DNA from 2 places in the Streptomyces altiplanensis genome. Region 1 is predicted to be linked to the other one. Evidence: predicted binding sites of a transcription regulator. Region 1 holds the regulator's gene; the other holds the start of a gene.
The links. The regulator HspR, encoded in region 1, represses chaperone genes until heat shock. The targets are predictions, from matches to a motif close to TTGAGNNNNNNNNNCTCAA.
Positions count from the first base shown of each region.

Region 2: a site for HspR is predicted at 3,808-3,826, ahead of lon (endopeptidase La). Genes of this name have one in related genera too.

Region 1 is NZ_JBSFUB010000121.1:2,314-18,063, reverse strand. It holds gene grpE (nucleotide exchange factor GrpE) at 1-312, shown strand, start outside; gene dnaJ (molecular chaperone DnaJ) at 364-1,548, shown strand; gene ACWD0Y_RS32390 (heat shock protein transcriptional repressor HspR) at 1,550-2,011, shown strand; gene ACWD0Y_RS32385 (cellulose 1,4-beta-cellobiosidase) at 2,163-4,157, opposite strand; gene ACWD0Y_RS32380 (helix-turn-helix transcriptional regulator) at 4,573-5,583, opposite strand; gene ACWD0Y_RS32375 (hypothetical protein) at 5,739-5,906, shown strand; gene ACWD0Y_RS32370 ((2Fe-2S)-binding protein) at 5,903-6,223, shown strand; gene ACWD0Y_RS32365 (pyridoxamine 5'-phosphate oxidase family protein) at 6,349-6,765, opposite strand; gene clpB (ATP-dependent chaperone ClpB) at 6,888-9,473, shown strand; gene ACWD0Y_RS32355 (YbjN domain-containing protein) at 9,587-10,117, shown strand; gene ACWD0Y_RS32350 (pyridoxal phosphate-dependent aminotransferase) at 10,287-11,498, opposite strand; gene ACWD0Y_RS32345 (hypothetical protein) at 11,636-11,842, shown strand; gene ACWD0Y_RS32340 (DUF2617 family protein) at 12,181-12,699, shown strand; gene ACWD0Y_RS32335 (polyamine aminopropyltransferase) at 12,751-14,373, shown strand; gene ACWD0Y_RS32330 (SRPBCC domain-containing protein) at 14,460-15,290, shown strand; gene ACWD0Y_RS32325 (aldose epimerase family protein) at 15,369-15,750, shown strand, end outside.
Region 2 is NZ_JBSFUB010000011.1:75,692-91,441, forward strand. It holds gene ACWD0Y_RS08070 (ABC transporter ATP-binding protein) at 1-99, opposite strand, end outside; gene ACWD0Y_RS08075 (zf-HC2 domain-containing protein) at 96-1,055, opposite strand; gene ACWD0Y_RS08080 (RNA polymerase sigma factor) at 1,052-1,702, opposite strand; gene ACWD0Y_RS08085 (GNAT family N-acetyltransferase) at 1,960-2,670, opposite strand; gene ACWD0Y_RS08090 (nucleotidyltransferase) at 2,805-3,611, opposite strand; gene lon (endopeptidase La) at 3,849-6,251, shown strand; gene ACWD0Y_RS08100 (lysozyme) at 6,360-7,193, opposite strand; gene ACWD0Y_RS08105 (MarR family winged helix-turn-helix transcriptional regulator) at 7,440-7,934, shown strand; gene ACWD0Y_RS08110 (hypothetical protein) at 7,997-8,779, opposite strand; gene ACWD0Y_RS08115 (nitrate- and nitrite sensing domain-containing protein) at 9,160-12,042, shown strand; gene ACWD0Y_RS08120 (roadblock/LC7 domain-containing protein) at 12,039-12,524, shown strand; gene ACWD0Y_RS08125 (DUF742 domain-containing protein) at 12,521-12,934, shown strand; gene ACWD0Y_RS08130 (GTP-binding protein) at 12,915-13,610, shown strand; gene ACWD0Y_RS08135 (styrene monooxygenase/indole monooxygenase family protein) at 13,651-14,886, shown strand; gene ACWD0Y_RS08140 (VWA domain-containing protein) at 15,081-15,750, opposite strand, start outside.

The DNA.
Region 1 (15,750 bases):
GTGGGCGGGTTCAAGTCGGTGGCCGAATCGCTGGAGACGGTCGCCGCCAAGATGGGCCTGCAGCAGTTCGGCAAGGAGGGCGAGCCCTTCGACCCGACGATCCACGAGGCCCTGATGCACTCGTACGCACCGGACGTCGAGGAGACGACGTGCGTCGCGATCCTGCAGCCGGGCTACCGGATCGGCGAGCGGACCATCCGTCCCGCGCGGGTCGCGGTGGCCGAGCCCCAGCCCGGTGCCGCGCCCGCCAAGGCGGACGAGCCCGCGGCCAAGGCGCCGGACGAGGAGAGCGGTGGCCCGGAAGAGGGCTGACGTGACCAGGAGCAGTACATGTCGTAACGGCAGGAAGGAGGGACGTCGGGGATGAGCACGAAGGACTTCGTCGAGAAGGACTACTACAAGGTTCTCGGCGTCCCGAAGGACGCCACCGAGGCCGAGATCAAGAAGGCGTACCGGAAGCTCGCCCGCGAGTTCCACCCGGACGCCAACAAGGGCGACGCCAAGGCGGAGGACCGCTTCAAGGAGATCTCCGAGGCGAACGACGTCCTCGGTGATCCCAAGCGGCGCAAGGAGTACGACGAAGCGCGTGCTCTGTTCGGGAACGGCGGATTCCGTCCGGGCCCGGGCGCCGGTGGCGGCACCTTCAACTTCGACCTGGGCGACCTCTTCGGAGGCGCCCAGGGCGGGGCCCAGACCGGCGGTGCCGGCGGGTTCGGCGGCGGCCTCGGGGACGTGTTCGGGGGCCTGTTCAACCGGGGTGCCGGTCCGGGTGCGCGGACGCAGCCGCGCCGCGGCCAGGACATCGAGTCCGAGGTGACGCTCAGCTTCACCGAGGCGGTCGACGGGGCCACGGTCCCGCTCCGGATGTCCAGCCAGGCACCCTGCAAGGCGTGTTCCGGTACCGGCGACAAGAACGGCACGCCCCGCGTGTGCCCGACCTGCGTCGGTACGGGACAGGTGTCGCGCGGCGGCGGTGGCGGCTTCTCGCTCACCGACCCGTGCGTCGACTGCCGGGGCCGCGGGCTCATCGCCCAGGACCCCTGCGACGTGTGCAAGGGCAGCGGCCGTGCCCAGTCCTCGCGCACCATGCAGGTCCGCATCCCGGCGGGTGTCTCCGACGGCCAGCGGATCCGGCTGCGCGGCAAGGGAAGTCCCGGTGAACGGGGCGGTCCGGCCGGCGACCTGTACGTCGTGGTCCACGTGGACCCGCACCCCGTCTTCGGCCGCAAGGGCGACAACCTCACCGTCACCGTGCCCGTCACCTTCGTGGAGGCGGCGCTCGGCGGCGAGGTGAAGGTCCCGACGCTGGGCGGGCCGCCGGTCACCCTCAAGCTGCCGGCCGGTACGCCGGGCGGCCGCACGATGCGCGCCCGCGGCAAGGGCGCGGTCCGCAAGGACGGCACCCGCGGCGACCTGCTGGTCACCGTGGAGGTCGAAGTGCCCAAGAGCCTTGACGACAAGGCCCGCCAGGCACTGGAGTCCTACCGTGAGGCGACCGCGGGGGAGGACCCGCGGGCTGAGCTGTTCCAGGCCGCGAAGGGAGCATGAGATGGACCCGCGCCAGCGCCGTAATCCGTACCAGCTGACCGACGAGACGCCGGTGTACGTCATCTCGGTCGCGGCACAGCTCTCCGGTCTGCACCCGCAGACCCTGCGGCAGTACGACCGCCTCGGCCTGGTCTCCCCCGACCGCACGGCCGGGCGCGGCCGGCGCTACTCGGCCCGTGACATCCAGATGCTCCGCCAGGTGCAGCAGCTGTCGCAGGACGAGGGCATCAACCTGGCCGGCATCAAGCGCATCATCGAGCTGGAGAACCAGGTGATCGCGCTCCAGCAGCGCGTCGCCGAACTCTCGGCGGCGGTGGAGGGCGCGGCGGTCGCGTTGCAGCAGCGCGAGGCGCAGGTGCACGCGTCGTACCGGCGCGACCTGGTCCGGTACGAGGACGTGCAGCAGGCGAGCGCGCTGGTGGTCTGGCGGCCGGGCAGACGTCCGGGTGAGCAGAAGACCTGAACAGGCCGTAGCCCCGCGGCCCGGCCGAAGGGGCCGGCGGACATGATGTCCGCCGGCCCCTTCGGCGTGTCCGGGGCGCGGCACCGGTTCCGCGCGGGGAACGCCGGGCGTGATCGTCCCGCGGGCCCGGCGCTCCGGCAGCGCCCCCTGGTCAGGGGGCCGCGTCGGCCTTCGGCGTCGCGGAGACCTCCGCCGACAGCGACGCCTCGCCGCCTTCCGCGTCGACCGCGGCCACCGCGTAGTAGTACGCCGTCCCGTTGGTCACGTCCGTGTCCCTGAACTCGTTGTCCGTGGTCAGGGGCAGTGCGGTCGCGTTCTCCTTCGTGACACCGGGCTCCGTCGCCCGGTAGACGCGGTAGCCGGTGACCGCGGGCGCGCCCTCGTCGGCCTCCACGTGGTCCCAGACGAACCACACCATCCCGTCGTGGCCGGACACGTCGTAGATCCGGGTCGCGGCGGGCGGCCGGTGCGCCCGGTACACGGGCTTGAAGGAGCCCGAGGCGGGCGAGGCGACGCCGTACCGGGTCACGGCGACGACCGCGTAGAAGTGGCCGCGCTCGTCGGCCGGGACGTCGTCGACAGTCAGGGCGGGGTCCTGCGTGACGCGGTAGGGCTCCGCGCCGGCGCCGGTGGGGACGGGGCTCGTCGCGCTCCTGTAGACGCGGTACCCGGTCACCGGGACGTACGGGCCCGCCGCCCACCCCAGTTCCAGCCGGCCGCCCGTGAGCGTGCCCGTCAGCTCCTGCGGCGCGGTCGGTACGGCGTCCGGGCCGACCGCCCGCCGGCCGTGCACCCACTCCGTCTTCGCCGACTCGTTGCCCACCGCGTCGACGGCCGCGACGCGGTAACGGAAGCGCTGCCCCGCCTGGCCGGTGGTGTCCCGGAGGGTGAGCGCCTCCGTCGTGCCGACCACCGTCTCGACGTCGAGGTCCTCGGGGGCGCGGTAGACGGTGTACGCCTCGGTGCCGGCGGCGGCCCCGCTCCGCCAGGACAGGGTGACGCCCGTGTCGTCCTCGGCGGTGACGGCGGGCGCGGTGGGCGGCGGGGGCGGGGCGGTGTCGTGGGAGAGGGTGACGTGGGGGGCGTACGGCGACGCGTTGCCGGCCGCGTCCAGGGCCTTGACCGTGTACTTGTACGACGCCACCGCCGGGTCGAGGCCGGAATCGGTGTGGGCCGGGGTCTCCACCGTCGCGGTCTTCGCGTACTCGCGCGAGTCTCCGGCCGCGCGGTACACCTCGTACTTCACCGCGTCCGCGGCCGCCTGCCAGCTCAGGGAGTTGGTGTCGCCGTCCTCCTGCTTCCCCGCGAGGCCGGCGGGGGCCGCGGGAGGCGTCCTGTCGACGGTGGTGACGGGCATGTCGGCGCTGCCGGGACCCTCGCGGCCGGCCCGGTCGACGGCGCGGACCTCGTAGTACCAGACCTCGCCGGTCGCGGGCGGGACGCCGGTGTACGTCGTGCCGGTGATGTGGGGCGCGCCCGTGACGTCGAGGTACGTGCCGGTGCCCTTGAGGCGGCGGAAGACGCGGTATCCGGCCAGGTCCATCTCGGCGTTCGGCGACCAGGTGACGGCGGCCCTGCGCGTGGCCGTGTCGTACGCCGTCCTCGCGCCCGCGGGGGCGAGCGGCGGCACCGTGTCCACGTCGGGCGAAGTGCGCGGCGCGTAGCCGAACCTGACGCTCGCCGAGCCGGTGAAGGCGGCGTAGTCGACGCGCAGGGTGTGGACGCCCCGGGGGATCGTGATGTCGGCCGTCTTCCTCTGCACGGTGGTGACGTCCTGCCACAGGTCGATCCGGCGCACCCCGTCGACGTACACCCTGATGCCGTCGAGCGCCTCGGCGGTGAGCGTGAAGGGACCGCCGGAGCCGAAGTCGCGGGTCAGGGACCAGCGGACGCCGAAGCCGTCCGGGGGGAGGGTGACGCCGGCCGGGTCGCCGGTGCCGTAGTTCTCGCTGACGGCGGCGTCGCAGACGGTCGCGGCGGGCGTTCCGGTGAACGTCGTGTTGGCGAAGAACTGCGCCTGCCAGGTGGGCGGGGCGCAGGCGGCGGAGGCCGGGGTGACGCCGAGTGCGTACAGCGCTCCGGTGCTCATGGCGAGCGCGGTGGCCGTGGCGACGGCGCGGAGGGTGGTGCGGGTGTCCACGTGCACGGCCGGCAGCTCTTTTCTGTTGGAGAAGAGGAGTCACAGACGTGGGGGGAGGACGACTTTACAGATGGAGATGGTGTGAAACTACCGCTTCGCCAGGCCGGGTTGGGGAAGATGCGGACGGGGCGCCCCGGCTGTGCCGGAGCGGACGGGCAGCGCCCCGGGGCGGGTCCGGCCCGAGGCGCTGAGCGCCTGCACGAGTGTGGCGGTGCGGGCGTGGCGGGTCCGTACGCCGATGCCCGTCCTGCGGGCCACCGCCTCGCCGGTGTTTCGGTGCGGAGCCGGATCGCGGCGCCGCGCCGTTCCCGGCTGCCATGTGAACGCGCTGGTTCTTCCCCGTCTCCGCTCATCCGGGGCCCCGTTTCCCGCGGTGCAACAAGATGGCGGTGGCGAAATCGTGGTCAGGAGGGGAGGGTGGTCAGTGGTCCTGCTCCAGGATGCCGGACTGGGCGATGAGGTAGCCGAGTTGGGCGCGGCTGCCGCTGCCGAGGGTGGCGGCGAGCTTGGCTATGTGCGCGCGGGCGGTCCGTACGTTCATGCCGAGCCGGCGGGCGATGGCCTCGTCGACGTACCCCTCGACGAGGAGCTTGGCGATGGAGCGCTGGACACCGGATATGCCGTCGGGGGTGTGCTTGTAGGAGACCTGCTCCTGGAGGGGCACGCCCCGCTGCCAGAACTGCTCGAAGACGCCGATCAGGTACTGGACGAGGCCGGGGTGGCGGAGTTCCAGAGCGACCTGCTGGTCGTCGCGGGCCGGGATGAAGGCGACCGTCTGATCGCAGATGATGAGCCGCTCGACGAGTTCTTCGAGCGTCCGGATCTCGACCTTTCCGTCGGCTATCCGGTCCACGTAGGCCATCGTGCCCTGGCTGTGCCGGACGGTGTGCTGGTACAGGGTGCGCATCCGGACCCCGCGGTCTATCAGCGGCCTGTCGCGTTCGAGGGCCTGGTTGAGGATGTGCTCGGTGCGCCGCCCGCCGGGCTGGATCGTCAGTACCTCGTTGCGGCACTCCGCGGTGGCGAGGTTGAGCGCCGCGTTGATCCGGGCGAAGCCTTCCAGCACGGTGATCGCGTGGGTGGGCGCCGGGTCCTGGGCGCTGATGGCCATGAACGGCTCAAAGGACTCGGTCAGTTCGACGGAATGGCGTCTCCGGTCCTGGATCTCCCGTTCCAGGGGGTGGAGCCGCTGCGCCAGTGCGACGGACGGTGGAACCGGACGGAGCCACGTTTCGTCGTCCGGATCGGGATGCAGCAAGGCGAAATCCAGCAGACACGGGGCCGTATGCACCTCGGCGCGCGCTATCCGTCCCGCGCTCAGGGCGCTGGCATAGAACTCCGCTCCGTCGTCACACAGCTCGGTGACGGCATGGGGATGTGTCGGTTTTGATTCATTTATAGGCAAATCTCCACCCCCCAGGGTCCTGAACATGCAGGAACATGATGCATCGGTTCTGTGGCGTTGACGTGCCTGAATGAGCCATCGTCTTTGTGACACGGGGGAGAGGAAACCTTCAAGTGAGGACGAAGCCGACCATGTACAAAATATTGCTTCGCTCGGCGCTTGCCGTTGCTTTCTCTGTGGCCGTGGCTTTCGGGGCCCTGGGTGGCAGCGGCGTGATGGACTCGCCGCCGGACACCGGCTGGGGCAACTCTCAGCTGGCCGGCCCGCCGGACACCGGCTGGGGCAACGTACAGGCGGAAGGTCCGTCGGACACCGGCTGGGGCGTCGCGCCGGCCGAGACGGACGCATGACCGTCCCACCGGACGACCGCACCTTCAGACGCGAGATGGCCACTGCCTACCGCTCGGGGTGGCACTTCATCGACCTGGTCACGGCCATTCCCCACCGTGGCGACTCGCTGATGGTCACCCTGTTCGGCGAGCCGATCCTGGTCGCGCGTGAAGAGGATGAGGACGTCCGTGCCTACCGGTGCCTCCGCAAGCCCCGAGGGGCGCCGAAGCCCGTTCGCTGTGTCGTGCGCTACGGCATGGTGTTCGTCAATCTCGACCAGCGTGACCACCAGCTGTTCGAACCAGAAACCAGCACTGCCACCCCCCGCAGCGCCTGAAGCGATTCCCCCGTCGTTACAAATCGCTCAGGCGCTCCCCCACACAGCGGCGCCACCGTGGACCTGAACACGGTGGCGCCGCTGTGCTGCCCGGACCCGGAGCGGGTTCCGGGCCCGGACCCTGATCAGGCCGCGCCCGGAGCCCGGCCCATCGCGCGGTCCAGGGTGATCTCGATCAGCACGCGGTCCGGGTTCGGCGCCGGCGTGCGCTCGTACCGCTCGGCGTAGCGGCGTACCGCCTCCGCGATCAGCTCCGGTTCCGTACGGACGACCGCCCGCCCCTCCAGCGTCGCCCAGTGACCGCCCTTGACCTGGCAGACGGCGACCCGCGCCCCGTCCGGCCCCGCCGCCTGCACGTTCGCGACCTTCGTGCTGGTCTTGTTGGTGATGACGCGGGCGAGCCCCGCCTCGGGGTCGTACGTCACGCCGACCGGGACGACGTGCGGCGAGCCGTCCGGGCGCGGGGTTGTCAGCGTGCACAAGTGGTACTCGCGCCAGAAGGCGAGGTACTCCGGACCGGGGTTGCGTACGTCGATGGCCATGGTGGCAGCGTAGCCGTGCTGTCTTTCTTCGCCTTGAGTGGAATAGACTCAACTTTGCGGATGCTGAACAAGTCATAGCTGAGGGAGAAAGCTCCCCGCCCCGCCGAGGAGGAGAGAGCGCAGTGGACGCAGAGCTGACCAACAAGAGCCGGGACGCGATCCAGTCGGCGAGCAATCGGGCCGTGCAGGACGGGCACGCGGACCTCACCCCCGCGCATCTGCTGCTGGCCCTGCTCGCGGGCGAGGACAACGAGAACATCATCGATCTGCTGGCCGCCGTCGAGGCGGACCAGGCGGCCGTACGGGCCGGGGCCGAGCGCGTGCTCGCCGCGCTGCCCAGCGTGACGGGGTCGACCGTGGCCCCGCCGCAGCCCAATCGCGAGCTGCTCGCGGTCATCGCCGACGCCTCGCAGCGGGCGAAGGAGCTGGGCGACGATTACCTCTCCACCGAGCACCTGCTCATCGGCATCGCGGCCAAGGGCGGCAAGGCCGGGGACGTACTCTCCCAGGAGGGCGCGAGCGCCGCGAAACTGCTGGAGACGTTCGAGAAGATCAGGGGAGGGCGCCGGGTGACCACACCCGACCCGGAGGGCCAGTACAAGGCCCTGGAGAAGTTCGGCACCGACTTCACGGCGGCCGCGCGCGAAGGCAAGCTCGACCCGGTCATCGGGCGGGACCAGGAGATCCGGCGCGTCGTGCAGGTGCTGTCGCGGCGTACGAAGAACAACCCGGTGCTGATCGGTGAGCCCGGCGTCGGCAAGACGGCCGTGGTCGAAGGGCTCGCCCAGCGCATCGTCAAGGGCGACGTGCCCGAGTCGCTGAAGAACAAGCGGCTGGTGTCGCTGGACCTGGGCGCGATGGTCGCCGGGGCCAAGTACCGCGGCGAGTTCGAGGAGCGGCTCAAGACCGTCCTCTCCGAGATCAAGGGGAGCGACGGCCAGATCATCACCTTCATCGACGAGCTGCACACCGTCGTGGGCGCCGGCGCCGGCGGCGACTCGGCCATGGACGCGGGCAACATGCTCAAGCCGATGCTGGCCCGCGGCGAGCTGCGCATGGTCGGCGCGACGACCCTCGACGAGTACCGCGAGCGGATCGAGAAGGACCCCGCCCTGGAGCGCCGCTTCCAGCAGGTGCTGGTCGCCGAGCCGACCGTGGAGGACACCATCGCGATCCTCCGCGGCCTCAAGGGCCGGTACGAGGCCCACCACAAGGTGCAGATCGCGGACTCCGCGCTGGTGGCCGCCGCAGCCCTCTCCGACCGGTACATCACCTCCCGCTTCCTCCCCGACAAGGCCATCGACCTCGTCGACGAGGCCGCCTCGCGCCTGCGCATGGAGATCGACTCCTCGCCCGTCGAGATCGACGAGCTCCAGCGCTCCGTCGACCGGCTGAAGATGGAGGAGCTCGCGCTCAAGAACGAGTCCGACCCGGCGAGCAAGCAGCGCCTGGAGAAGCTGCGCCGCGACCTCGCCGACAAGGAGGAGGAGCTGCGCGGCCTCAACGCCCGCTGGGAGAAGGAGAAGCAGGGCCTCAACCGCGTCGGTGAGCTGAAGGAGAGGCTGGACGACCTGCGCGGCCAGGCCGAGCGCGCCCAGCGCGACGGCGACTTCGACACCGCCTCCAAGCTGCTGTACGGCGAGATCCCCGGCCTGGAGCGCGAGCTGGAGGAGGCCGCCGCCGCCGAGGCCGAGGCCCGTACCGACACCATGGTCAAGGAGGAGGTCGGTCCCGACGACATCGCGGACGTGGTCGGCTCCTGGACCGGCATCCCCGCCGGACGCCTGCTCGAAGGCGAGACGCAGAAGCTGCTGCGCATGGAGGACGAGCTCGGCAGGCGCCTGATCGGACAGCACGAGGCGGTACGGGCGGTCTCGGACGCGGTGCGCCGCACCCGCGCCGGCATCGCCGACCCCGACCGTCCGACCGGCTCGTTCCTCTTCCTCGGCCCGACCGGTGTCGGCAAGACCGAGCTGGCCAAGGCGCTCGCGGACTTCCTCTTCGACGACGAGCGGGCCATGGTCCGCATCGACATGAGCGAGTACAGCGAGAAGCACAGCGTCGCCCGGCTGGTCGGCGCCCCGCCCGGCTACGTCGGCTACGAGGAGGGCGGCCAGCTCACGGAGGCGGTCCGCCGCCGCCCGTACAGCGTCGTGCTCCTCGACGAGGTCGAGAAGGCGCACCCCGAGGTCTTCGACATCCTGCTCCAGGTCCTCGACGACGGCCGCCTCACCGACGGCCAGGGCCGGACGGTGGACTTCCGCAACACCATCCTGATCCTGACCTCCAACCTCGGCAGTCAGTACCTCGTCGAGCCGCTGACCAGCGCGGAAGTGAAGAAGGAGCAGGTCCTGGAGGTCGTACGGTCCTCCTTCAAGCCGGAGTTCCTCAACCGCCTCGACGACCTGGTCGTCTTCTCCGCCCTGTCGGGGGACGAGCTGGCGCACATCGCCGAGCTCCAGATCGGCCGCCTCGCCAAGCGCCTCGCCGACCGCCGCCTCACCCTCGACGTCACCCCGGCCGCCCTGGCCTGGCTGGCGGACAAGGGGAACGACCCGGCCTACGGCGCCCGGCCGCTGCGCCGCCTCATCCAGACGGCGATCGGCGACCGGCTCGCGAAGGAGATCCTGGCGGGCGAGATCACCGACGGCGACACGGTACGGGTGGACCGGGACGGGGACGGACTGACCGTGGGCGCCGCGCGGTAGTGGTTTCGGCGGAGTTCAGCGGAGGGCGAAGGACCCCGGCCCGCTTTCGCGACTAGGGTCGATGTCAGGCAGCCACCCGAGACCCCACACGCGAGATCCCAGGAGTACTGAACATGTCTATCGACCCGTCCTCGATTCCCAACTTCGGGGGCCAGCCCGAACCGCAGCCGGAAGGGCCGGCCGGCCCCGTCGTCCCGGACCAGGACCTCGTCAAGCAGCTGCTCGACCAGATGGAGCTGAAGTACGTCGTCGACGACGAGGGCGACCTCGCCGCGCCGTGGGAGGAATTCCGCACGTACTTCATGTTCCGCGGCGAGGACGACCAGCAGGTCTTCTCGGTACGGACCTTCTACGACCGGCCGCACGCGATCGAGGAGAAGGTCCAGCTCCTCGAACTGATCGACGACTGGAACCGCCGCACGCTGTGGCCCAAGGTCTACAGCCACACCCACGACGACGGCACCGTCCGTCTCATCGGTGAGGCGCAGATGCTGATCGGCACCGGCGTCAGCCTGGAGCACTTCGTCTCGTCGACGGTCGGCTGGGTGCGCGCCTCGATCGAGTTCGACAAGTGGCTCGTCGAGCAGCTCGGCCTGGAGAAGGACGTCGACTCCGCCGAGGGCGACAGCGAAGACGGCGCCTGAGCGGCGCGCTTCACGGCGGGACCGGGGCGGCCGTCACCAGGTGCGCCCCGTGGCTCAGCGGCAGCCCGGCCGGGGCGGCGGTCACCACGACCGCGGCCCCCGGCCGGGCTTTCTCATGCCCGCCGGCCGGGCCGCGGCGGGCAGCCAGGCCGCCGGCCGGTCTGCCGGGCTAACCGCCGGCCAGGCCCTTCAGGCGGGCCACCGCGTCCTGGAGCACGTCCGTCCGCTTGCAGAAGGCGAACCGCACGAACGGCGCGCCCTCCTCCCGGTGGTCGTAGAAGACCGCGTTCGGGACGGCGACCACCCCGCACCGCTCCGGCAGCGCACGGCAGAAGGCGAAGCCGTCGGTCTCGCCCAGCGGGCGGATGTCGGTGGTGACGAAGTACGTGCCGGCCGGGCGGTAGACCTCGAAGCCGGCGTCGGCGAGCCCGGCGGACAGCAGGTCGCGCTTGGCCCGCAGGTCGTCGAGGAGGCCGGTGAAGTACGTGCCGGGCAGCCGCAGGGCCTCGGCGACGGCGTACTGGAAGGGCCCGGCCGACACGTACGTCAGGTACTGCTTGGCGCTGCGGACGGCCGTCACCAGGGCGGGGGACGCGGTGATCCAGCCGACCTTCCATCCGGTGTACGAGAAGGTCTTGCCGGCGGAGGAGATGGTGACCGTGCGCTCGCGCATGCCGGGCAGCGACGCGAGCGGGATGTGCTCGCCGTCGAAGACCAGGTGCTCGTAGACCTCGTCGGTGACGACGAGGAGATCGCGTTCGACCGCGAGCGCGGCGATCGCGGTCAGCTCCTCGCGGGTCAGGACGGTGCCGGTGGGGTTGTGCGGGGTGTTGAGGAGGAGGAGGCGGGTGCGGGGGGTGACGGCGGCGCGGAGTTCGTCCAGGTCGAGCACGTACCGGTTCTCCCGCGGGCGCAGGGTGACCGGGACGCGGGTGCCGCCCGCCATCGCGATGCAGGCGGCGTACGAGTCGTAGTACGGCTCCAGCGCGACGACCTCGTCGCCGGGCTCCACCAGGGCGAGGAGGGACGCGGCGATCGCCTCGGTGGCGCCGGCGGTGACGAGCACCTCGGTGTCGGGGTCGTGGACCAGTCCGTAGAAGCGCTCCTGATGGGCGGCGATCGCGGTACGCAGTTCGGGGACGCCGGGGCCGGGCGGGTACTGGTTGCCGCGGCCGTCGCGCAGGGCACGGACGGCCGCCTCCCTGATCTCCTCGGGGCCGTCGGTGTCGGGGAAGCCCTGGCCGAGGTTGATCGAACCGGTCCTCAGGGCCAGTGCCGACATCTCCGCGAAGATCGTCGTCCCGAACTCCGCCAGCCTGCGGTTGAGCAGGGGGCGCCGGCCGTGGTCCCGGCCGCGTGCTTGGTCTGTCGGCGTCGTCATGACGGCCATCCTGGGCCGAAGCTCTGGAGTAGCTCAAGTCTGCTTTGGCGCCGGAGCGCCGAGGGCATCACCCGGTCACGCAAGACACGGAAGAAGCGAGCACCTCGCTTCGGGGGGCCGGAAGGACGGTGAGGGCCGTGGGGATCGTGGGATTCGGCCTGCTGGTGATCGTGGTGCTGGCGATCGTGGGACTGACCGCGCTCGCGGGGAAGCGCGGCCGGGGGCCGGGCGGCAGCTACAGCGGTGGCGGCAGCTGGTGGGAGGGCAGCCAGAACGACGGCTCGTCCTGGGGCGGCGGTGGCGGTTGCGGCGGCGGTGGAGGGGGCGGCGGCGGAGGCGACTGACACGGGGCAGTCGCCTCCGCCGCCACCGCGGGGCGAAGGCTTCGCCCCGCGTACCACAGCAGCACCGCACAGAACGTCAGACCCACGCGCCCGGCGGGTGAACTCCCGCCGGGTGCTTTCCTGTTGAACAGTTGAACCGGGTGGTCCCCCGGGGGATGGAAAGCACGTCAAGTTGGGTAAAAGCGCTGTGACGGCAGCACTCTCCGTGATTCCCTCGCTGTCGAGAACACCAGCCCTCGGACCTCATGTGGACCCGAGCAGGCGGTCCCCGAATTCCCCCACACACCCCCGGGTGACCCCTGTCCGCCTTTCTAAACGCCTGTTTGCGGAGCCCACTCATGCTCACGACCCTCAAGACTGCCTACACCGACACGCGCGCCGCCGATCTGGCCTGGGCGCTGGGGCGCGAGCCGCTGCCGGCCCTCGCTGTGCTCGACCTGCAACTGGGCGGCGCCATAATCCAGTTGAGACTCCTCGGGGCCTCCCACCAAGTGCTCCTGGAGGAGGACGGAAGTTCCTGTTCCGAGACAGTCGCCTGCATGTCCGACACCAGTACGCCGTTGCCACTGGGCGTGGCCAAACGGCTCGGAACGTGGGAGTACGAATTCGCCGCCCGCGTGGAGACGCTCTCCCAGAGGCAGTTCGCGAACCGGGCGCAGGAACTCCTCGCGCTCGTCGCCGACCACCCCCACGGCCTGGCGGGCACGTTTCCCGGCAGTCCGCACGCGTTCACGGCGATGCTGGCGCAGCGGTGCGAGGGCCAGGTGCGGTGGCGCACCTGGCACGCGTACCCGCAGGAAGGCCGGCTGGTGGCGACGCGATCACGGGTCGGCGCACGTATGCATGCGGCCCTGTAAGTGCACTCTCATGGGTGACGTCCGGTCAGCTTCTTGTGACGTAGCGTTCCCATGGTGATCGATGCGCCTGTGCCGCTTTCGGCGCCGGAAGCCCCGGCGGCCCTGCCTGTGCGTCCGCGTACCGGCCGTTTCCTGGTGCTCGGTGTGGTCTTCGTCTGCGCCGCGTGCGGCCTCGTGTACGAACTCGAACTGGTCGCCCTCGCGTCGTACCTGATCGGCGACTCCGTCACCCAGGCGTCCGTCGTGCTCTCGGTGATGGTCTTCGCGATGGGCATCGGCTCGCTGCTCGCCAAGCGGCTGCGGTGCCGTGCCGCGGTCGGGTTCGGCCTGGTGGAGGCCGCGCTGGCACTGGTCGGCGGCGCCTCGGCGCTGGTGCTCTACGCGACGTTCGCCTGGCTCGGCGGGGCACGGTACGTGCTGGTCGGCTTCTCGCTGGCCATCGGGGTGCTCATCGGCGCCGAGATCCCGCTGCTGATGACGCTGATCCAGCGCGTGGCCCGGCGCGGGGAGGGCCGGGACACGAGCGGCGACGTGGCGGACCTCTTCGCCGCGGACTACGTCGGGGCGCTGGTCGGCGGCCTGGCCTTCCCGTTCCTCCTGCTGCCGCTGTGCGGACAGCTGACCGGGGCGCTGCTGACCGGGGCGGTCAACACGGTGGCGGGCGGGGCGCTGGTGCTGTGGCTCTTCCGGCGCGAGCTGACGCGGCGCGAGCGCTGCCTGCTGGTCGTCGCGAACACGGTGGTGCTGGCGCTGCTCGCCACCGCGACGGTCCTCGTCGACGACTTCGAGCGGGCGGCGCGGCGGGCGGTGTACGGGGAAGGGGTGCGGGTCGCCGTGCAGACGGACGTACAGGAGATCGTCGTCACCGGCGGCCCGGACGGGCGGCTCGACGTCTTCCTCGACGGGCGGCTGCGGGTCAGCGGCCGCGACCAGCACCGCTACCACGAGGCGCTGGTCCACCCCGCGATGCGCGGACGCCACGCGCGCGTGGTGATCCTGGGCGGCGGTGACGGGCTGGCGGCGCGGGAGGTGCTGCGCTACCCGGACGTGGAGTCGCTCACGGTGGTGGAGCTGGACCCGGACCTCGTCGGACTGGCCCGTGACGACCCCGCCCTGTCGGCGCTGAACGGAGGAGCCCACCGGGACCCGCGGCTGCGGGTCGAGACCGCCGACGCGTTCACCTGGCTGCGGGACGAGGGGCAGGGCCGGCGGCCGTACGACGTGGTCATCTCGGACCTGCCCGACCCCGGCATCACACCGAGCACGAAGCTGTACTCCCAGGAGTTCTTCGGGCTGGCGTCACGCGTCCTGGCGAGCGGCGGGCGGATGGCCGTCCACGCGGGGCCGCTGGCGACCCGGCCGCGGGTCTACTGGACGGTCGACGCGACGCTGCGGGCCGCGGGGCTGCGGACGCGTCCGTACCGTACGACCGGCCGCCTCTCCGGCTTCGTCGGGGGCCCCGACCGCGACCCGGGCACGGCGGTGGCCCCGCACGACTGGGGCTTCGTGCTCGCCGCGCGGGGCGCGCGCCCCGGCCTCGGACTCGCGGCCGACGCCCCCCGGCTGCGGTCGCTGACGCCGGCGGTGCTCCGGGCCGGGGAGCGGTCGGCACAGGAGGCGCGGGTGCCGGGAGTGGTGGCGTCGACCCTGGTGCACCCGCGGTACGCGCACTGACCGCCCGTGGCACCCGCCGGATCACTTGTGCGGATTCCTCGCAGGGGCGGGTGCGGGGCGGGCATGCGTGAGTAGGCTCGGGTCCCATGGAGCATGAGGTGTTCGTTCCGGTTCCGGCAGAGGCCCTGCGACACGCGCTGGGGGACCCCGCCCGGGTCGCGCGCTGCGTGCCCGGCCTCCAGCAGGACGCCGACGAGGCGTCCGGTCCGCTCACCGGACGGCTGAGGGTCCGCATCGGCGGCCACACGATCACGTACCGGGGAACCCTGCGCGTCACCGGCCGCCCGGACGGCACCTTCGCCGTCGAGGGCGAGGGCACGGAGGTCCGTGGCACGGGGTCGGTCAAGCTGGTGCTGACGGCACGGCTGAAGGAGGCCGACGGCGGTACGACGGTGACGTACACGGGCACGGCGAGCGGCGAGGGCCGCATCGCGGAGCTCGACGCGCCGGCGACGCTGTCCGCGTCCCACCGCCTGCTGGACCGCTTCACCACCCGCCTGGCGGAAACCCCGGCCGACGGCACGCGGGCGGACGCGCGCACGGCGGGCGACGCCGCGACCGGCCCCGCCGACGCCGAGGCCGACGCCGACGGGAGCGGCGAGCCGCGGCCGTCGGTCTTCGACACCGAGGTGCCGCCGCCGTCGCTGGATCCGCCGGCCGACGTACCCGGCCTGGAGGACGTGCCCGGGGTCCCCTCGCCGGCGGAGCCGCCGGCCGAGGCGGCCCATGCGCGGCGCACCATGATCGGCCGCAGCGCGGAGGAGGTCGACCACGCGCCGCCGCGCGGGCGGTACGCCCCGGTCCCCGCCCCGCAGTCGACCTCGACGACCGACACCCTGCGCTGGGTCGCCCCCGCCGCCGCACTCGTGCTGGCCTCGGCGGTCGTGGTGGGACGGGTGCTGCGGCGCAGGCGCTGAGCCCCGGCGGCGGTGGAACGCGGGTCGGCAGCGCCGTCGCGCACGCCCCGCCGGGCGGCAGACCTTAGGGTCGGGAACGTGAGCACCCAAGAGACGCGACTGGCGGCGGGCGACGCCGAGCTGACCATCGCCCAGGACAACGGCTGCCGCATCACCGGCCTGCGCATCGGCGGGACCGAACTGCTGCGGCAGGGGGAGCGGTACGGCTGCTTCCCGATGGTGCCGTGGTGCGGGCGCATCGACCACGGAAGGTTCCTCAGCGGCGCGACCCTGCACCGGATGCCCCTCAACTCCCCGCCCCACGCGATCCACGGCACGGGCCGGGACACCGCCTGGCACACGGCCCGCGCCGAGAAGAGCGAGGCCGCGTTCACGTACGACCTGGCCGACCCGTGGCCGTACCAGGGCCGGGTCACCCAGGCCTTCGGACTGACCGGGGACTCCCTCACCCTGACGATGG
Region 2 (15,750 bases), on a different contig from region 1:
GGTGCCGAAGCGGAGGTCGACGGAGTCCAGCGCGGTGGTCCTGCGGTGCCGGACGGTCAGCCCGGCGACGGAGACGGCCGTGGCCGCGGTGGTGCTCACAAGGACTCCAGTCGGTCGAAGGAGGTACGGCGCAGGGCGAGCAGCCCGGCGCACAGTGCGGCAGCGGCGGCCCAGCCGCCCTGGGCCGACGGCCCGTCGAAGTACTGCGCGAGGGGAACGGCCAGGACGCCCGGGCCCCGGATCCCGCCGTGCCCCGGCGTGGTCACCACGGGCACCACGACGGCCAGCACCCAGGCCGAGCCGATGACTCCGGCGGCGGTCCGGCACCCGACGTACGATCCGAGGGCCAGCGCGCCGAGGGCCAGCGCGAGCCCGGGCAGCAGCCAGGCGGTCGCGCCGGGAACGCCGGGGGAGCCGGGCAGTACGGCCCCGGCGGCGGTCAGCAGCGGGAGGCTCACCCCGAGCACGGCGGCCGTCCGGACGAGCAGGAGCCGTAGTCCGCCGGAGGGGGTGGAGGCACTGATCTCGTACATCGGATCGGCGTGGCGGCCGTACGAGACGGCCACCCCGGCCGGCGGCAGCAGCGGCGCCAGCGCGAGCAGCAGCGGCCGGGCCCCGTCGTACCCGGCGCCGTACGCCAGCCCGACGGCCCCCGCCCCGACGAGTACGACCGCCACCACCCAGGCCCCCCGCACCGCGGGCCCGGCCCCCCACACGATCCGCCCGAGACGCCCCCCGGCGCCTCGGGCGGACCTGGCGGACCTGGCGGACCTGGCGGATCTGGCGGTCCGTGTGGTCCGGGTGGGGGACGCGGAGGCGGTGGAGGGTGTCCGCGGCGGCGGCGTCGCGGCGGCGAGCACCGCTTCCCGGACGGACGCCAGCGCGGGGCCGGCCGCGCCGGCCCGTACCGCCGCCGAGACCCGCGCCGCGCAGGCCGCGCATGCCTCGACGTGCTTCTCCAGCGACCAGGCGTCCGTCTCGGCGACGGTGCCGGCCGCGTAACGCGCCGCCAGCGTGTCGTCCACGTGCCATGCCGTGTGCCGTGCCGCCGTCATGCGGTGCCTCCCAACGGCTCGCTGCCGCGTGTCAGTCCGTCCAGTGCGTGCGGTCCGTTCGGTCCGTCCAGTGCGCCCAGTTCCGCGAGCGCCCGGCGCAGTTCGCGCCGGGCCCGCATGGCCCGGGTCTTGACCGTGCCCTCCGGCAGACCGAGCAGGCGGGCGGTCTCGCGGGTGGTCAGCCCGTCGACCACCGTCGCGCGCAGGACCTCGCGCAGCTCGGGCGAGATCCGGTCGAGGGCGGTGCCCACGTCGCCGTACTCCAGCCCGGCCAGCACCCGTTCCTCCGCCGACTGCGCCGCTCCGGCGGGCGCGAACCCGGCGTACTCCGCCCGCTCCGCCCGTGTCCGCGCCCGCTGCGCGTCCACCAGCCGGCGCGCGGCGATCACCCACAGCCACCCGCCCGTCTCCCCGCCCCGGTGCGTCCCGGCGGACCGCCAGACCGTCACGAAGGTGTCCTGGAGGACCTCCCGTACGGTCTCGGGGTCCGCGCACCGCCGGGCCAGCCGGGCGTGCAGCCACCCGGCGTGCCGGTCGTAGAGCGTGGCCAGCGCCTCCGAGTCCCCCCGGGCGACGGCGCGCAGCAGCGCCGCGTCGTCGCCGAGGCCGGTGCCTGTGCCGTTCCGGTCTCCCCCCGAGGGGCGCATCAGTCTCACGCTCTCTCTATCGCCCGCGTCGGGGCGAACGGTTCACGCGGGCGCGGACGCGCGGCGGGAAGACGGCACCCGAGCGCCGCACCCCCGCCCCGCCGCGTCTCACGCGCCGCCCGGTTCCTCCCCGTACCGCACCGGCACGTGCCGCAACCGCTTCAGCAGCGCCCGTGTCCGCCGGCAGCCGCGCGGTCCTCGTGCCCCGGAACCCCGGAACGACGGATCGAGGGCGCCGCCGGGGCCGGGGCCCGCCGTCACGCCGGGGCCCCTGTCTCCCGGCCCGCCCCGGCCGCGTACGTCACGCCGGTCAACGGGGCCCACACCTGCCAGCCCAGCGACTCGTACAGCCCCCGCCCGTCGGTCGTCGCGCCCAGGATCCCGACCGTGGCGCCCTGTTCGTACGCCGCGCCCTGGAGCGTACGCATCACCAGCGCGCCCAGACCCCTGCGCCGGTGCGCGGGGGCCGTCTCCACCTGGTCCACCACTGCCGTCCTGCCGGTCGGGGCGACCTGGCCGCGCGCGGCGAACCCGCCGTCGGGGGCGGCGACGAACAGGCGCGTCACGCCGCCGCGCCGCCAGGACTTGAGCGTGTAGCCCTCGGGGGTGCCGGTGCCGGTGCCGGTACCCGTGCCGGGCAACGGCCGCAGCGGTGTCGTCATCAGCCAGCCGGGCCCGTCCGTCCTCCACCCCGGGCCGAGCCACGGCGCGACCGTCTCCGGCTCCAGGAACATCTTGAGCGAGACGGCCGGTGCGGCGTACACCTCGGCCAGCTTGCGGACCGTCGCCTCGTCGGCGTCGGTCATGACGTGCCGGGTGGCGTGGTGCGGAAGACCGACATCGACCGTGAGGCCCCAGGGCCGGGGCACGGGGTCCGCCGCGCCCCGGGACACGACCCACCCGTCGACCCAGGCACGGACGGCGTCGGCGGTGGAACCGAAGAGCGGCGAAGGGGCCCGGGATGTCATCTGCACTCCTGATGTAATAGTCCAATCTGCATTCTGATCATTACATACTGTCTTCGGGGGATGCGGCGGACGGGCGGGATACGGGAGGCGCGATACGGGAGGAGGCCGCCGACGGCGGAGGCGACGGGTGCCGTTCAGGGGCGCGGCGCCTTCTCGCCGTGCGTGGCCGTGTACTCGGCGGCGAGCCAGGGGGCCAGGTCGTCGACGAGCGTGGCGAGTACCGCCGGGTCGGCCGAGGGGGCACGGCCGGTGGCTGCGGCCAAGCGCATCTGCCCGGCGCGCTCGGGGTAGTAGCGGCCGAAGAGTTCGGCGGACTCGTCGAGGTCGCTGGTCCAACCGCCCCAGCGGGGCATGACCAGGGTGAATCCCGTGCGGACGAGGCGGCGGGCGACGGCGCGGCCGAGGGCCCTGCGGCCGGCGTCCGTGGTGGCTTCGGCGGTCCGGGTGCGCCAGCGCGGGAGCGCGAGGGCGAGGTCGCCGTTCGTTTCCCGGGCCAGCAGGGCCGTGGGGCCGTAGCGGGGCAGCCGTTCGGCGAGGTCGGCGCCGAGCAGCGGGGTGCAGAGGCAGGAGACGAAGAAGCCGAGATCGTGGCGTTCGAGATCGCTGAGCAGGGTGCGGGTGCTGAACAGCAGGGCGCCGACACCGTCGAGCTGGGGGAACGCGCCGTCCAGTGCGGCCTCGACCGCCTCGGCGTCGGCGCGGTCGGCTTCGGTGGGCTCGTGGTGGAGGGCGAGGAGCAGGTCGAGGTCGGAGACTCCGGGGACGGCGGTGCCACGGGGGACGCTGCCGTAGAGGTAGGCGCTGTGCAGCCGTGCGCCGCCGAACGTCTCGGTGAGGTGGGCGCGGGCCGCGTCGACGGCGCCGGCGAACGCTGCCGGCACCCGGTCCAGCGCGCCTTCGCGTGCGATCGTCCCGTCGTGGTTCAGCCCTCGTGCGCTCATGGGGGCACTGTGCCTCGGGCCGCTGTGTGTCACCGAGCGAATTTCCGGGGCGGCGCCGCGGCTTCGCGCGTGCGCATCGGCGGGGGCCGGCCGAAACGTCCCGGGCGGCGGCCGCCGTCCGGCCGCCGTGCGCGAGGCCGCACGCTGATCGCTCACAGCGAACACGTGCCCGGGAACATTCGGGAGCTCACAAGCATTGAGTCGGCATAGCTCAAGTTCACTGCCGAAGGGGAGATCATGGCATCGACGTCCAATCCGCTCACCCTGCCCGTGCTGCCGCTCGACGACGAGGTAGTGCTGCCGGGAATGGTGGTGCCCCTGGACCTTTCCCACGCCGACGTACGCGCCGCGGTGGAGGCCGCTCAGGCCGCCGCCCGCTCCAGCGGCAACAAGCCGCAGGTCCTTCTCGTTCCGCGCATCGACGGCACGTACGCCGCGATCGGCGTCCTGGGCACCGTCGAGCAGGTCGGGCGGCTCTCGGACGGCGATCCCGGCGCCCTGATCCGCGGCCGCGACCGCGTCCGGATCGGCGCGGGGACGACAGGGCCCGGCGCGGCGCTCTGGGTCGAGGGCGCGAGCGTCGAGGAGACGCTGCCCGACCCCCTCCCCGGAGCGGTCACCGAGCTGGTCAAGGAGTACAAGGCGCTCGCCACCAGCTGGCTGAAGAAGCGCGGCGCCTGGCAGGTCGTGGACCGGGTCCAGCAGATCGAGGACGTCTCCGCCCTCGCCGACAACTCCGGCTACTCGCCGTTCCTCACCACCGCCCAGAAGGTCGAGCTGCTGGAGACCGCCGACCCGGTGGCCCGTCTGAGGCTCGCCGTGAAGTGGCTGAGCGAGCACCTGGCGGAGCAGGACGTCGCCGAGTCCATCGCCAAGGACGTCCAGGAGGGCGTGGACAAGCAGCAGCGCGAGTTCCTGCTGCGCCGCCAGCTCGACGCCGTGCGCAAGGAGCTGCGCGAGATCAACGGCAAGGACGGCGAGGACGAGTCCGACGACTACCGGGCGCGCGTCGAGGCCGCCGACCTGCCCGAGAAGGTGCGCGAGGCCGCCCTCAAGGAGGTCGACAAGCTGGAACGGTCCTCCGACCAGTCCCCGGAGGGGTCGTGGATCCGGACGTGGCTCGACACCGTCCTCGAACTCCCCTGGACCGAGCGGACCGAGGACCAGTACGACATCCAGGGCGCCAAGGCGGTCCTGGACGCCGAGCACGCCGGCCTGGACGACGTGAAGGAGCGCATCACCGAGTACCTGGCGGTCCGCAAGCGCCGGGCCGAGCGCGGCCTGGGTGTCGTCGGCGGCCGTCGCGGCGGCGCGGTGCTGGCCCTCGTCGGCCCGCCCGGCGTCGGCAAGACGTCGCTCGGCGAGTCCGTCGCCCACGCCATGGGCCGGAAGTTCGTACGGGTCGCGCTCGGCGGCGTACGCGACGAGGCGGAGATCCGCGGACACCGCCGTACGTACGTGGGGGCTCTTCCCGGGCGGATCGTGCGCGCGATCAAGGAGGCCGGGTCGATGAACCCCGTCGTCCTCCTCGACGAGATCGACAAGGTCGGCTCCGACTTCCGCGGCGACCCGGCCGCGGCGCTGCTCGAAGTCCTCGACCCCGCCCAGAACCACACCTTCCGCGACCACTACCTGGAGGTCGAACTCGACCTCTCCGACGTGGTCTTCCTCGCCACCGCCAACGTCCTGGAGGCCATCCCGGAGGCGCTGCTGGACCGCATGGAGCTGGTCAGGCTCGACGGCTACACGGAGGACGAGAAGGTCGTCATCGCCCGCGACCACCTGCTCCCGCGCCAGCTGGAGCGGGCGGGTCTGGAGCCCGGCGAGGTCACCCTCGACGACTCGGCGCTGCGCAAGCTGGCGGGCGAGTACACCCGTGAGGCGGGCGTACGGAACCTGGAGCGGTCGGTGGCGCGCCTGCTGCGCAAGGTGGCGGCGCAGAGCGAGCTGGGCGAGCGGAAGCTGCCGTTCACGATCACGGACGGCGACCTGCGCGCCCTGATCGGCCGGCCCCACCACGTCCCCGAGTCCGCCCAGGACCCGGCGGAGCGCCGCACGGCGGTCCCGGGCGTGGCCACGGGTCTCGCGGTCACGGGTGCGGGCGGCGACGTGCTCTTCGTCGAGGCGTCGCTGGCGGACAAGGAGACGGGCGGAGCGGGCCTGACCCTCACGGGCCAGCTCGGCGACGTCATGAAGGAGTCCGCCCAGATCGCGCTCTCCTTCCTCCGCTCGCACGGCGCGGAACTGGAGCTGCCGGTCGGCGACCTGAAGGACCGGAGCGTGCACATCCACTTCCCGGCGGGCGCGGTGCCCAAGGACGGACCGAGCGCGGGCATCACGATGACGACGGCCCTCGCGTCGCTGCTCTCCGGCCGGCTGGTCCGCACCGACGTGGCGATGACGGGCGAGGTGTCCCTGACCGGCCGCGTCCTGCCGATCGGCGGCCTGAAGCAGAAGCTGCTGGCGGCGCACCGGGCGGGCACCACGACGGTGGTGATCCCCAAGCGGAACGAGGCCGACCTGGACGACGTCCCGGCCGAGATCCTGGACAAGCTGGAGATCCACCCGGTGACGGACGTCCGCCAGGTCCTGGAGATCGCACTGGCTCCGGCAGAGGTACGGGTGCCGATGGCGGCGTGACGGACGCCTGTCGGTGACCCGGCTGCGGAACGCCCCCTTCCCTCACAGCGAGGGAGGGGGGCTTCTGCGTGTGCTTCTGTGTGAGAACGAGGGACGCGAGGCGGCCGGTCAGCCGTTGGCGAGGGCCTGGACGCGGTCGAGGGCGCCGTTGAACTTGTTGTGGTCGCCGACTATGGGACCCGTGGAGGTGTACTGCCACATGGTCTGGACGCCCCAGCCGGCCGGGAGTTCGCCCACGATGGTGTCGTAGCGGGCGATCCACAGCGGGTTGACGGAGCCGAAGCCGCCGTAGTTGCCCGTGCAGGTCTTCCACCAGCTCGTCGCCGTGTAGATGACGGCGTCGCGGCCGGTGCGGGCCTTGTAGGTGTTCAGGAAGTCGCGGATCCAGGCGACCATCCCGCTCTGCGTCTTGCCGTAGCACTGCGCGCCGTAGGGGTTCCACTCGATGTCCAGCACGCCGGGCAGCGTCCTGCCGTCGCGCGACCAGCCGCCGCCGTTGTCGACGAAGTAGTTGGCCTGGTTGGCGCCGCTGGAGTCGTTCGGTGTCGCGAAGTGGTACGCGCCGCGGATCATGCCGACGTTGTACGAGCCGTTGTACTGCTGTCCGAAGTAGGGGTTCTTGTAGTAGTTCCCCTCGGTGGCCTTCACGTAGGCCCACTTCACGCCGCTGGTCCACAGGGAGGACCAGTTGACGTTGCCCTGGTGGCTGCTGACGTCCACGCCTTCGGTCTGGGTGACGCGGGTGCCGGGCGGCAGGCCGCCCTGACCGTCGTGCTTGACGACGCCCATGCCCATACGGGCCGAGCCCCGTTCGGGCTTCTCGGCGGCGGTGACCGCACCCGGCAGGGTCAGGACGAGGGCGAGAGCGGAGAGGAGGGAGAGGAGAATCCCGGCCGCCGCGGTGCGCGGGCGGCGGGCCGTTCCGGATCTGTGCACGGGCATGTACGTGCCTCCGAAAGGCTCGGTGGGGATGCTGGTGCTGGGGACAGGACTGGTCCGGCAGGCCCGGTCGGGCGACCTGTCGACAAAGCCACTGGTGTGGACATGTCAGCAATGAAGCTACGCACGTAGACAGGCGGTGCGGAAGGGGGCCCGGGTGCTGCCGTTGGTCTAAACCTGCGAAATACTGGCGGAGCTGCGGCAATGGCCGCTGGTGAAAGAAAACTTCAGGGGTGAGGAAAGCGCGCGATGAGTCCTGACGTGCACGGAAGCGGAAGAGCGGATGACGGGCGCGTTCCGGAGGTGAGCGGTGTGGACCACGAATTCCTCGCCCTGGAACGCGAACTGGCCGTATTCCTGCGCCGGGCCCGCGCCTCCTCCGGCGACATGGCCCGCGAGGTCCACCCCGACCTGGAGCCGGCGGCGTACGGGCTGCTCGTACGGCTCGACGAGGCGGACCGGCAGCGGGCCACCGAGCTGGCCTCGTGGTTCGGCGTGGGCAAGGCGACCATGAGCCGGCAGCTGCGCGCCCTGGAGGAGCTCGGCCTGGTCACGCGCGAGCCCGACCCGGCCGACGGCCGGGCCTCGCTGGTCGCGCTCACCGAGGAGGGGCGCGCACGCTTCCGGCGGGTACGGGACGCGCGCCGCGCCCGTTACGTACGGAAGCTGGCCGACTGGGACCGTGCGGAGGTGGCGGAGCTCGCGCGCCTGCTGCACCAGTTGAACAGCCGCGCGGAGAGCTGAGCCGGGCCCCCGGAGGGCCCCGGGTGGGCACGTCTCCGCTCTCCGCCGCCGTCCCGCCCCGCTCACAGCTCCGCGTAGACCACCGCCGCGTCGTCGTGCCGCTTCCAGCGGCGTACCAGCGGCGCCCTCGCCTCGTCGGCCTCCAGGGACCGGACGCGGTCGATCAGGGACTGGGCGCCCTCCTTGCGCAGTACGCCCAGGCAGTCCGCCCAGTCGCCCTCGCCGAACATGTCCACCCAGCGCGTCACCCCGTCGCTGAGCGCCGCCAGCGCCCGTACCCGGGCCCGTGGATCCGTGCCCGTCACCGCCCGTGCTGCCACCGCCGGATCGGCCGCCGCCGTGAAGAAACCGCCCTCGGTGTTGCGCAGGGCGTCGGTCGCGGCGAGGGAGGAGAGCACCTCGCGGGGGACGAGGCCGAGGCGGTCGTCGAGCACCGCGCGCACCGTGCCGTCCGGAGCCTCCAGCAGCAGTGCCGAGTCCGACAGCACCAGGTGTTCGATCTCCTCCGCACCCCAGCGCGCCAGAACCACTGTCGCCTGCGGCGTCCGCACGTGAGAAAGGTCACAGGTGCTGCGGTGGGCGTCGGCGGTGCGGCGAATGGCCTCCGCGAGGATCTCGGCGAGGGGCAAATCCAGCCGAGAAGTGGACAATTCGATCAGTGCGCCACCGAGCTTGGCGGTGAACCAGGGAACCGAATGCAGGCATCCGTCGTCGCCCGTCGGAGGGGTCACGCCGTCCAGCAGGACGAGCGCCCCGCCCCGGCCGGTGGCGGGGAGGGCGACAGACGCCCAGTCCTCGTTGGGGCGTTCGGGATCCCCGGGGGCCGTGGCCAGTTCGAAGCGCATGCGGTCAAGTCTGCATGAGGCCGCCGGGCGCCGCCCGACGGCTTCCTCTGCGCCGCCAATTGGCCCGTACCAGCAGGTGAGGCGCGGGTTTATGGGCGGAATGAGGCACTCCGCGAAGCTGCGGGGGCGCATCCTGCCAAAGGCCGGGCGGAACTTCCAACCGGCGCACCGCGCGCCCGCGAGGCGGGCCGGATCAGAAGTTGTTCGTCAACTCCCGAGTGTTGTTCACTCGTTCAAGTGGCGGAGCGGGTGATGCGCGACTTCTTCCCAAAAGCGCTGGAATGGTCTGAAGCCATTCCTGGGGTGGGGGCGCTCTCTTGTGTGACGAGTCGTCACCTCGGCCACATGAGCAGACGAGTCAAGCAAGAATGCGAGCACCGGTGCAGAAAAAGCGGCCTCGGGGCGATAGCGGTAATGGCGAGCGGACCGAACGCACCGTACGGGTACGCAGTCGGCTGGTCGCCGGCGTGGCCGTCGTCGGCGTCACCGTCCTCGCAGCCGGTACGCCCGCCATCCTCAGCGCCTCCTCCGAACTCTCCGATTCCCAGCGTCTGGTCACCCTCGCCGAACTGAACCGGCAGGCCGTCACCCTCGCCCACTCCCTCGCCGACGAACGCGACGACGTCACCGCGTACATCGCGGCCGGACGCGGCGGCGGGGACGGCGCCGGGGACAGCGCCGGAGGCGGTGCCCAGGACGGCACCGCACGCGACGGCAAGGCCGAGGGACTGTCGGAGAAGCACAGTGCCCGCGTCGACCGGCAGATGGACGAGATCGAACTCGTCGCCCCCGCCGGCCTGCGCCGTGACCTGGCCAGGATCCCCGGCATCCGCAGGGAGGCCCTGACCGGCGAGGGCACCGCGCTGGAGGCCCACAAGGCATACACCGAGGCGATCGAGAAGCTCCAGGACCTCGCCGGCGAGCTCGCCGACAGGACGCCTCCGCGCGCCGCCGAGGCCACCCGGGCGCCCGCCGCGCTCAGCCGGGCCGTCGAACAGGCCGCCGCCACCCGCGGGCTCCTGCTCGCCGCGCTGTCCGTGCCGCGCGAGAACACCGGCAGCCGCGTCGACCCCGTCACCGGACTCCTCGTCCCCGCCGAGGAGGACCCGGACTCCCCGGGCGCCCGCGCCCGCGACGCGCTGAGCGCCGCGGCCCAGCAGTCACGGGTACGCGAACTCGCCGCGCTCGCCGACTTCGACCAGGCCGCCGGGTCCACCGCCCGCGAGTCGCTCAAGGCCACCGTCACCGGCCCCGAGGTCAAGACCGCCGAGGAGTACCTCACCCGTCTCACCGACCAGCCCCGGCTCTCCGAAGCCGAACTCGGCACCGACCGCGCGAAGGCCGAGGCCGCCCTGTCGGCCCGTATCGACCTGATGCGCGGCGTCGAGTCCTCCCTCGGTTCCGCGCAGGTCACCCGGCTCTCCCGGCTGCGCGACGACGACGTCACCGCGCTGGAGCTCCGGATCGCCCTGGCCGGTGCCTGCCTGCTGTTCGCCGTCGGCGCCAGCACGGCCGTCGCCCGTACGCTCACCCGCCCGCTGGCCGTACTGCGGCTCGGCGCGGCGAGGCTGGCCGCCGGGCCGCAGGCCGCGGGCGCCGAGGCCGCACAGGGCGGGACCGCGGACGGCGGGGCCGCGGGCACGACCGCCGTGGAGCCGATCCGCTTCACCGGCCGCAACGACGAGTTCGCCCAGGTCGTACGGTCCCTCAACACGCTGCACGCCAGGCTCGCCGAGGCCGGCGCCCGTGTGGAGAAGCTCACCGGTGACCGTACGCACCTGATCGGCCAGCGCGAGACCCTCGCCACCCAGCGCGCCGAACTCCAGGAGCAGGTGGCCGAGGCCGCCACGCAGCTGGAGCGGATGCGCCACACCGTCCACTCCACGTTCGTCAACCTCTCGCTGCGCACGCTCGGCGTCGTGGAGCGCCAGCTCGGCATCATCGAGAGCCTGGAGGAGCGCGAGCAGGACCCGGAACGCCTCGCCACCCTCTTCAAGCTCGACCACATGGCGACCGTCATGCGCCGCCACGGCGAGAACCTGCTGGTCCTGGCCGGCACCGAGCACGGGCAGGGACAGCAGGGCCCGGTGCCGCTCGTCGACGTACTGCGCGCCGCCGTCAGCGAGATCGAGCGGTACGAGCGGGTGGACATCCGGTCGATCCCGCCGCACGCCCAGGTCGCGGGCTTCGCCGCCAACGACCTCAGCCACCTCCTCGCGGAGCTCCTGGAGAACTCCACCTCCTTCTCCCCGCCGGACGCCAAGGTCGAGCTCTCCGGCTGGCTCCTGGAGAGCGGCGAGGTGATGCTCTCCGTCCAGGACGAGGGCATCGGCATGACGCAGGACCGCCTCACCGAGCTGAACGCGCGGCTCGCCGAACCCTGTGCGTACGAGCCGGGCGACGGCACCGACGGCGGCATCGGCCTGCACGTGGCCGCGCTGCTGGCCGCGCGGCACGGCGTACGCGTGACGCTGCGCGAGCAGAAGCAGGGCGGCATCGCTGCGGTCGTCGTACTGCCGGCCGCGCTGCTGCCCGAGGCGCCGCCGGTGAGCGCGCCGCCCGCCGTGCCGGTGGCGGGGGACGCGCCCACGCTGAACCTCCCGGGGTCGGTCGCGGAGGCCAACTCCAACGCGCTGCAGGGGCGTTCGGTTCTCGGCGAGCCGCCGCGGGAGGGTCTGGAGGACCCGCTGGTGGCGGCGGCCGAGCGGTCGATCCGCGAGGACGCGCAGAAGTCGGCGCAGGACGCAGAGCCCACCGGCCCTGCCGAGCCCGCGACGCCGGCTCCCGGGCCCTACGCCATCGCACCCGACACGCACGAGCGCGTCGCCGACGGGGACGCGGACACCGGGGCACCGGCCGACGAGCCGACCCGGACGGTGCGGCTGCCCAGGCAGCCCGCCGCACCCGAGACGGAGTCGGTCACCGACGAGCCGGCCACCGAAGAGCCGGCCACCGAAGAGCCGGTCACGGACACCCCGGTCACGGACAACCCGGCCGCCGAAGAGCCGGTCGCTGACAGCCCGGCCACCGACGAGCCGGTCACGGACAAGGGACTGCCCAAGCGCACCCCCAAGATCGTCAAGTCCGGCCCCGCCCAGCCCAAGGAGCGCTCCACCGGCGTCGACGCGGACGCCCTGCGGCGTCGGCTCGGCGGTTTCCAGCAGGGCGCGATCAAGGGCCGTCGCGACGTCGAGGCAGAGATCTCAGGCAACGGGGAACGTCCAGAGACCAAGGGGGACACAGTTGAGGAGGAACGCAGTTGACTGCGTCCAGCACATTCGGGCTGAGTAGCGAAGCCCGCAATCTCCATTGGCTGTTGAGCAATCTCGTCGAGGAGGTGCCAGGGCTTCTCTCGGTCGCCGTCGTGTCGTCCGACGGGCTGCTCCTCCTCTCCTCCGACCCGGAGCGGAACACCGGACCGGCCTCCCCGGCCGCCGGCCAGGACGGCCCGAAGGGATCGAGCGCGGACCTCGCGACCATCGTCTCGGGCATCGCCAGCCTCACCCAGGGCGCCGCGAAGCTGATGGACGGCGGCGGCGTCAAGCAGACGATGATCGCGATGGAGGAGGGCAGCGTCTTCGTCATGTCGATCAGCGACGGCTCGCTGCTGGGCGTGCACGGCTCACCCGACTGCGACATGAGCGTCGTCGCGTACCACATGGCGCTCTTCGTCGGCCGTGCCGGACACGTCCTCACCCCCGAACTCCGCAGCGAGCTGCGCAAATCGATGGAGAGTGCTCTGTGACGCCGACGCCGACGTCCGCCGCCAAACTCCCCGTACGGGGCGAGGGCCGCAGGCCCGCCCGCGTACGCCCGTACTCGCTCACCGGCGGCCGCACCCGCTTCACGCACGTCCTGCTCGTCGAGACCTTCGTGGCGGCGATCGAAGCCCCCGAGGAGCGGCGCGAGCTGACCAACGGCGGCCTCCAGACACGTGTCATGCCGGAGATGCGGGCCATCGTCGAGCTCTGCCGCCGCATGCGTACGGTCGCGGAGATCTCCGCACTGCTGAAGATGCCGCTGGGCGTGGTCCGTGTGCTGCTCAGCGACTTGGCCGACCAAGGAAAGATCCGTGTGTACGGGACCGGGCACGCCCCCGGCCAGCCCAACCGCGCGCTGCTCGAAAGGGTGCTGAGTGGACTCCGCCGTCTCTGAGACCTTCCAGGCCCGCACCACCGGGCCCATACCGTCGGTCCCGGACCGGGCACAGCCGCCCCTGCCCGCCCCGGTCCTGCCGCCGGAGGCGGACGAAGGCGCCCAGGACTGGCAGACCGACCGTACCCGGGCCCCGATCGCCACCAAGATCGTGGTCGCGGGAGGTTTCGGCGTGGGCAAGACGACCTTCGTCGGCTCGGTCTCCGAGATCACCCCCCTCAAGACCGAGGCGGTGATGACCACCGCGAGCGAGGAGACCGACGACCTCACCGCGACGCCCGACAAGACCACGACCACCGTCGCGATGGACTTCGGCCGCATCACCCTCGACGACGACCTCGTGCTGTACGTCTTCGGGACGCCCGGCCAGCAGCGGTTCTGGTTCATGTGGGACGACCTGGTGCGCGGTGCGATCGGCGCGGTCGTCATGGCCGACACGCGCCGGCTGTCCGACTGCTTCCCCGCGCTCGACTACTTCGAGAGCTGCGGACTGCCGTACATCGTCGCCGTCAACCACTTCGAGGGAACGACGGCGTACGAGGTCGAAGACGTCAGGGAAGCCCTGACCGTACCGGCGCACGTACCGGTCGTGATCATGGATGCGCGCAAGCGGTTCTCGGTGGTCGAGTCGCTGCTCGCCCTCGTCGGTCATGCGCTCACGACCACGCCCGAATAGCGCCGCACCACCGAACAGCCAAGCAACGGAGAACCCCGCCATGCGGAAGATACTCATAGTCGGAGCCGGTCAGTCCGGGCTCCAGCTCGCCCTCGGACTCCAGAGCCGCGGGTACGAGGTCACCCTGATGTCCAACCGCACGGCGGACGAGATCCGGTCGGGCCGGGTCATGTCGACGCAGTGCATGTTCCACACCGCCCTCCAGCACGAGCGCGACCTCCAGATCAACTTCTGGGAGTCGCAGGCCCCGAAGATCGAGGGCCTCGGCGTCTCCGTCGCCGCGCCCGACTCCTCGCGCGCCGTGGACTGGGTCGGCAAGCTCGACGGTTACGCCCAGTCCGTCGACCAGCGCGTGAAGATGGCCGGCTGGATGGAGACGTTCGCGCAGCGCGGCGGGCAGCTCGTCATCCACGGCGCGGCCGTTTCCGACCTGGACTACTTCTCCCGTACGTACGACCTGGTCATGGTCTCGGCGGGCAAGGGCGAACTGGTCTCGATGTTCGGCCGCGACGCGTCCCGCTCCCCGTACGACGCCCCGCAGCGCGCCCTGGCCGTGGCGTACGTCCACGGGCTCGGCCCGCGCCCCGAGCACCCGGAGTTCGACGCCGTCCGCTGCAACCTGGTCCCGGGTGTCGGCGAGCTCTTCGTCATGCCGACGCTGACCCTCTCCGGCCGCGCGGACATCCTCTTCTGGGAAGGCGTTCCCGGCGGTCCCGTCGACGCGTTCAAGGGCGTGAAGGACCCCTCCGAGCACCTGTCCCTCACCCTGGAACTGATGGAGAAGTTCCTGCCGTGGGAGTACGCCCGCGCGACGAAGGTCGAGCTGACCGACGCGAACGGCACACTGGCGGGCCGCTACGCCCCGACGGTACGCAACCCCGTCGGCCGGCTGCCTTCCGGCGGCCTGGTCCTGGGCGTCGCCGACGTCGTCGTCGCGAACGACCCGGTCACGGGCCAGGGCTCCAACTCCGCGTCGAAGTGCGCGGCCTCGTACCTCTCCTCCATCACGTCCCACGGCGACCAGCCGTTCGACGAGGCGTGGATGCGCTCCACGTTCGACCGGTACTGGGACACGGCGCAGCACGTCACCAAGTGGACGAACGCGATGCTCGGCGTCCCGCCGGAGCACGTCCTGAACCTGATCGGCGCGGCGAGCGGCCTCCAGCCGGTGGCCGACCGCTTCGCGAACGGCTTCAACGACCCGGCGGACTTCGAGAACTTCTTCTACGACCCGGAGAAGACGAACGCCTACCTGGCGTCGGTCACCGGAGCCTGACGGGCCTCTGAGCACCGAAGACCCCCAGCCTCGACCGGCCGGGGGTCTTCCCGCTCGTGGGGGCGGACGGTTTCGAACCGCCGGCATCCGCTGTGCGGGCCCGGCCGCGGGCCGCTCGGCGCCACCGGCGTGACGACCGCCGGCCCTTCACGAACCGGTCCTGGACCGCCTGCTCCGCGCCCTTCTCGTGGATCTCAGAGCATGATGAGCAGACGCGTGTTCGGCTTGAGCTTCCTGTTCACCGAACGGCTCTGCACGTATACCTCCAGCTTGGGATTACGCCCCGCCTTCACGGAGACGGTCCCCTGGATGCCCGTGCCGAACAGAAGACTGCGTGCCGCGTCGCCCGTGTACGCGCGGTCGGTGTCCTTCTCGACCACGATGACTTCCTTGTCGGGCTGGACCTGGACCCGGGTGCCCAGCTGGTAGTAGCAGGAGCCGCGTTCGTACGTCACGCCCGGATGCGAATCGACGAAGGACCGGATCTCGACCTCCGTGTCGACCTTCAGGAGCCGGTACTTGTCGGCCGGGACCGGTTCGAGGTTCGCCCGCACGTCGTCGACCGATATGTCCTGGCCGACAGCGAACAGGTTCTTCGTGCCGCGCACCCCCTGCTCGCGGCCACGGAGGAAGCTGGTGGCGGCGGCACGCACGGTACCGATCGCCTCCTCGACGCCCTCCTGGGAATCCGCGTCCCAGATGGCGATGTTTCCGGCCGGGAAGCCGTAGTTCTGGGCGGTTCGCTTCGCCAGGGAGTTCGGAACGAGGATCGCGGAAGTCCAGTGGCCCGGAAGCGCGCCCATCTTCGCCGCGATCCTGTCGAGCCAGGGGCCGAGGATGGTCATGTCGCCGTCGTGCCGCCGG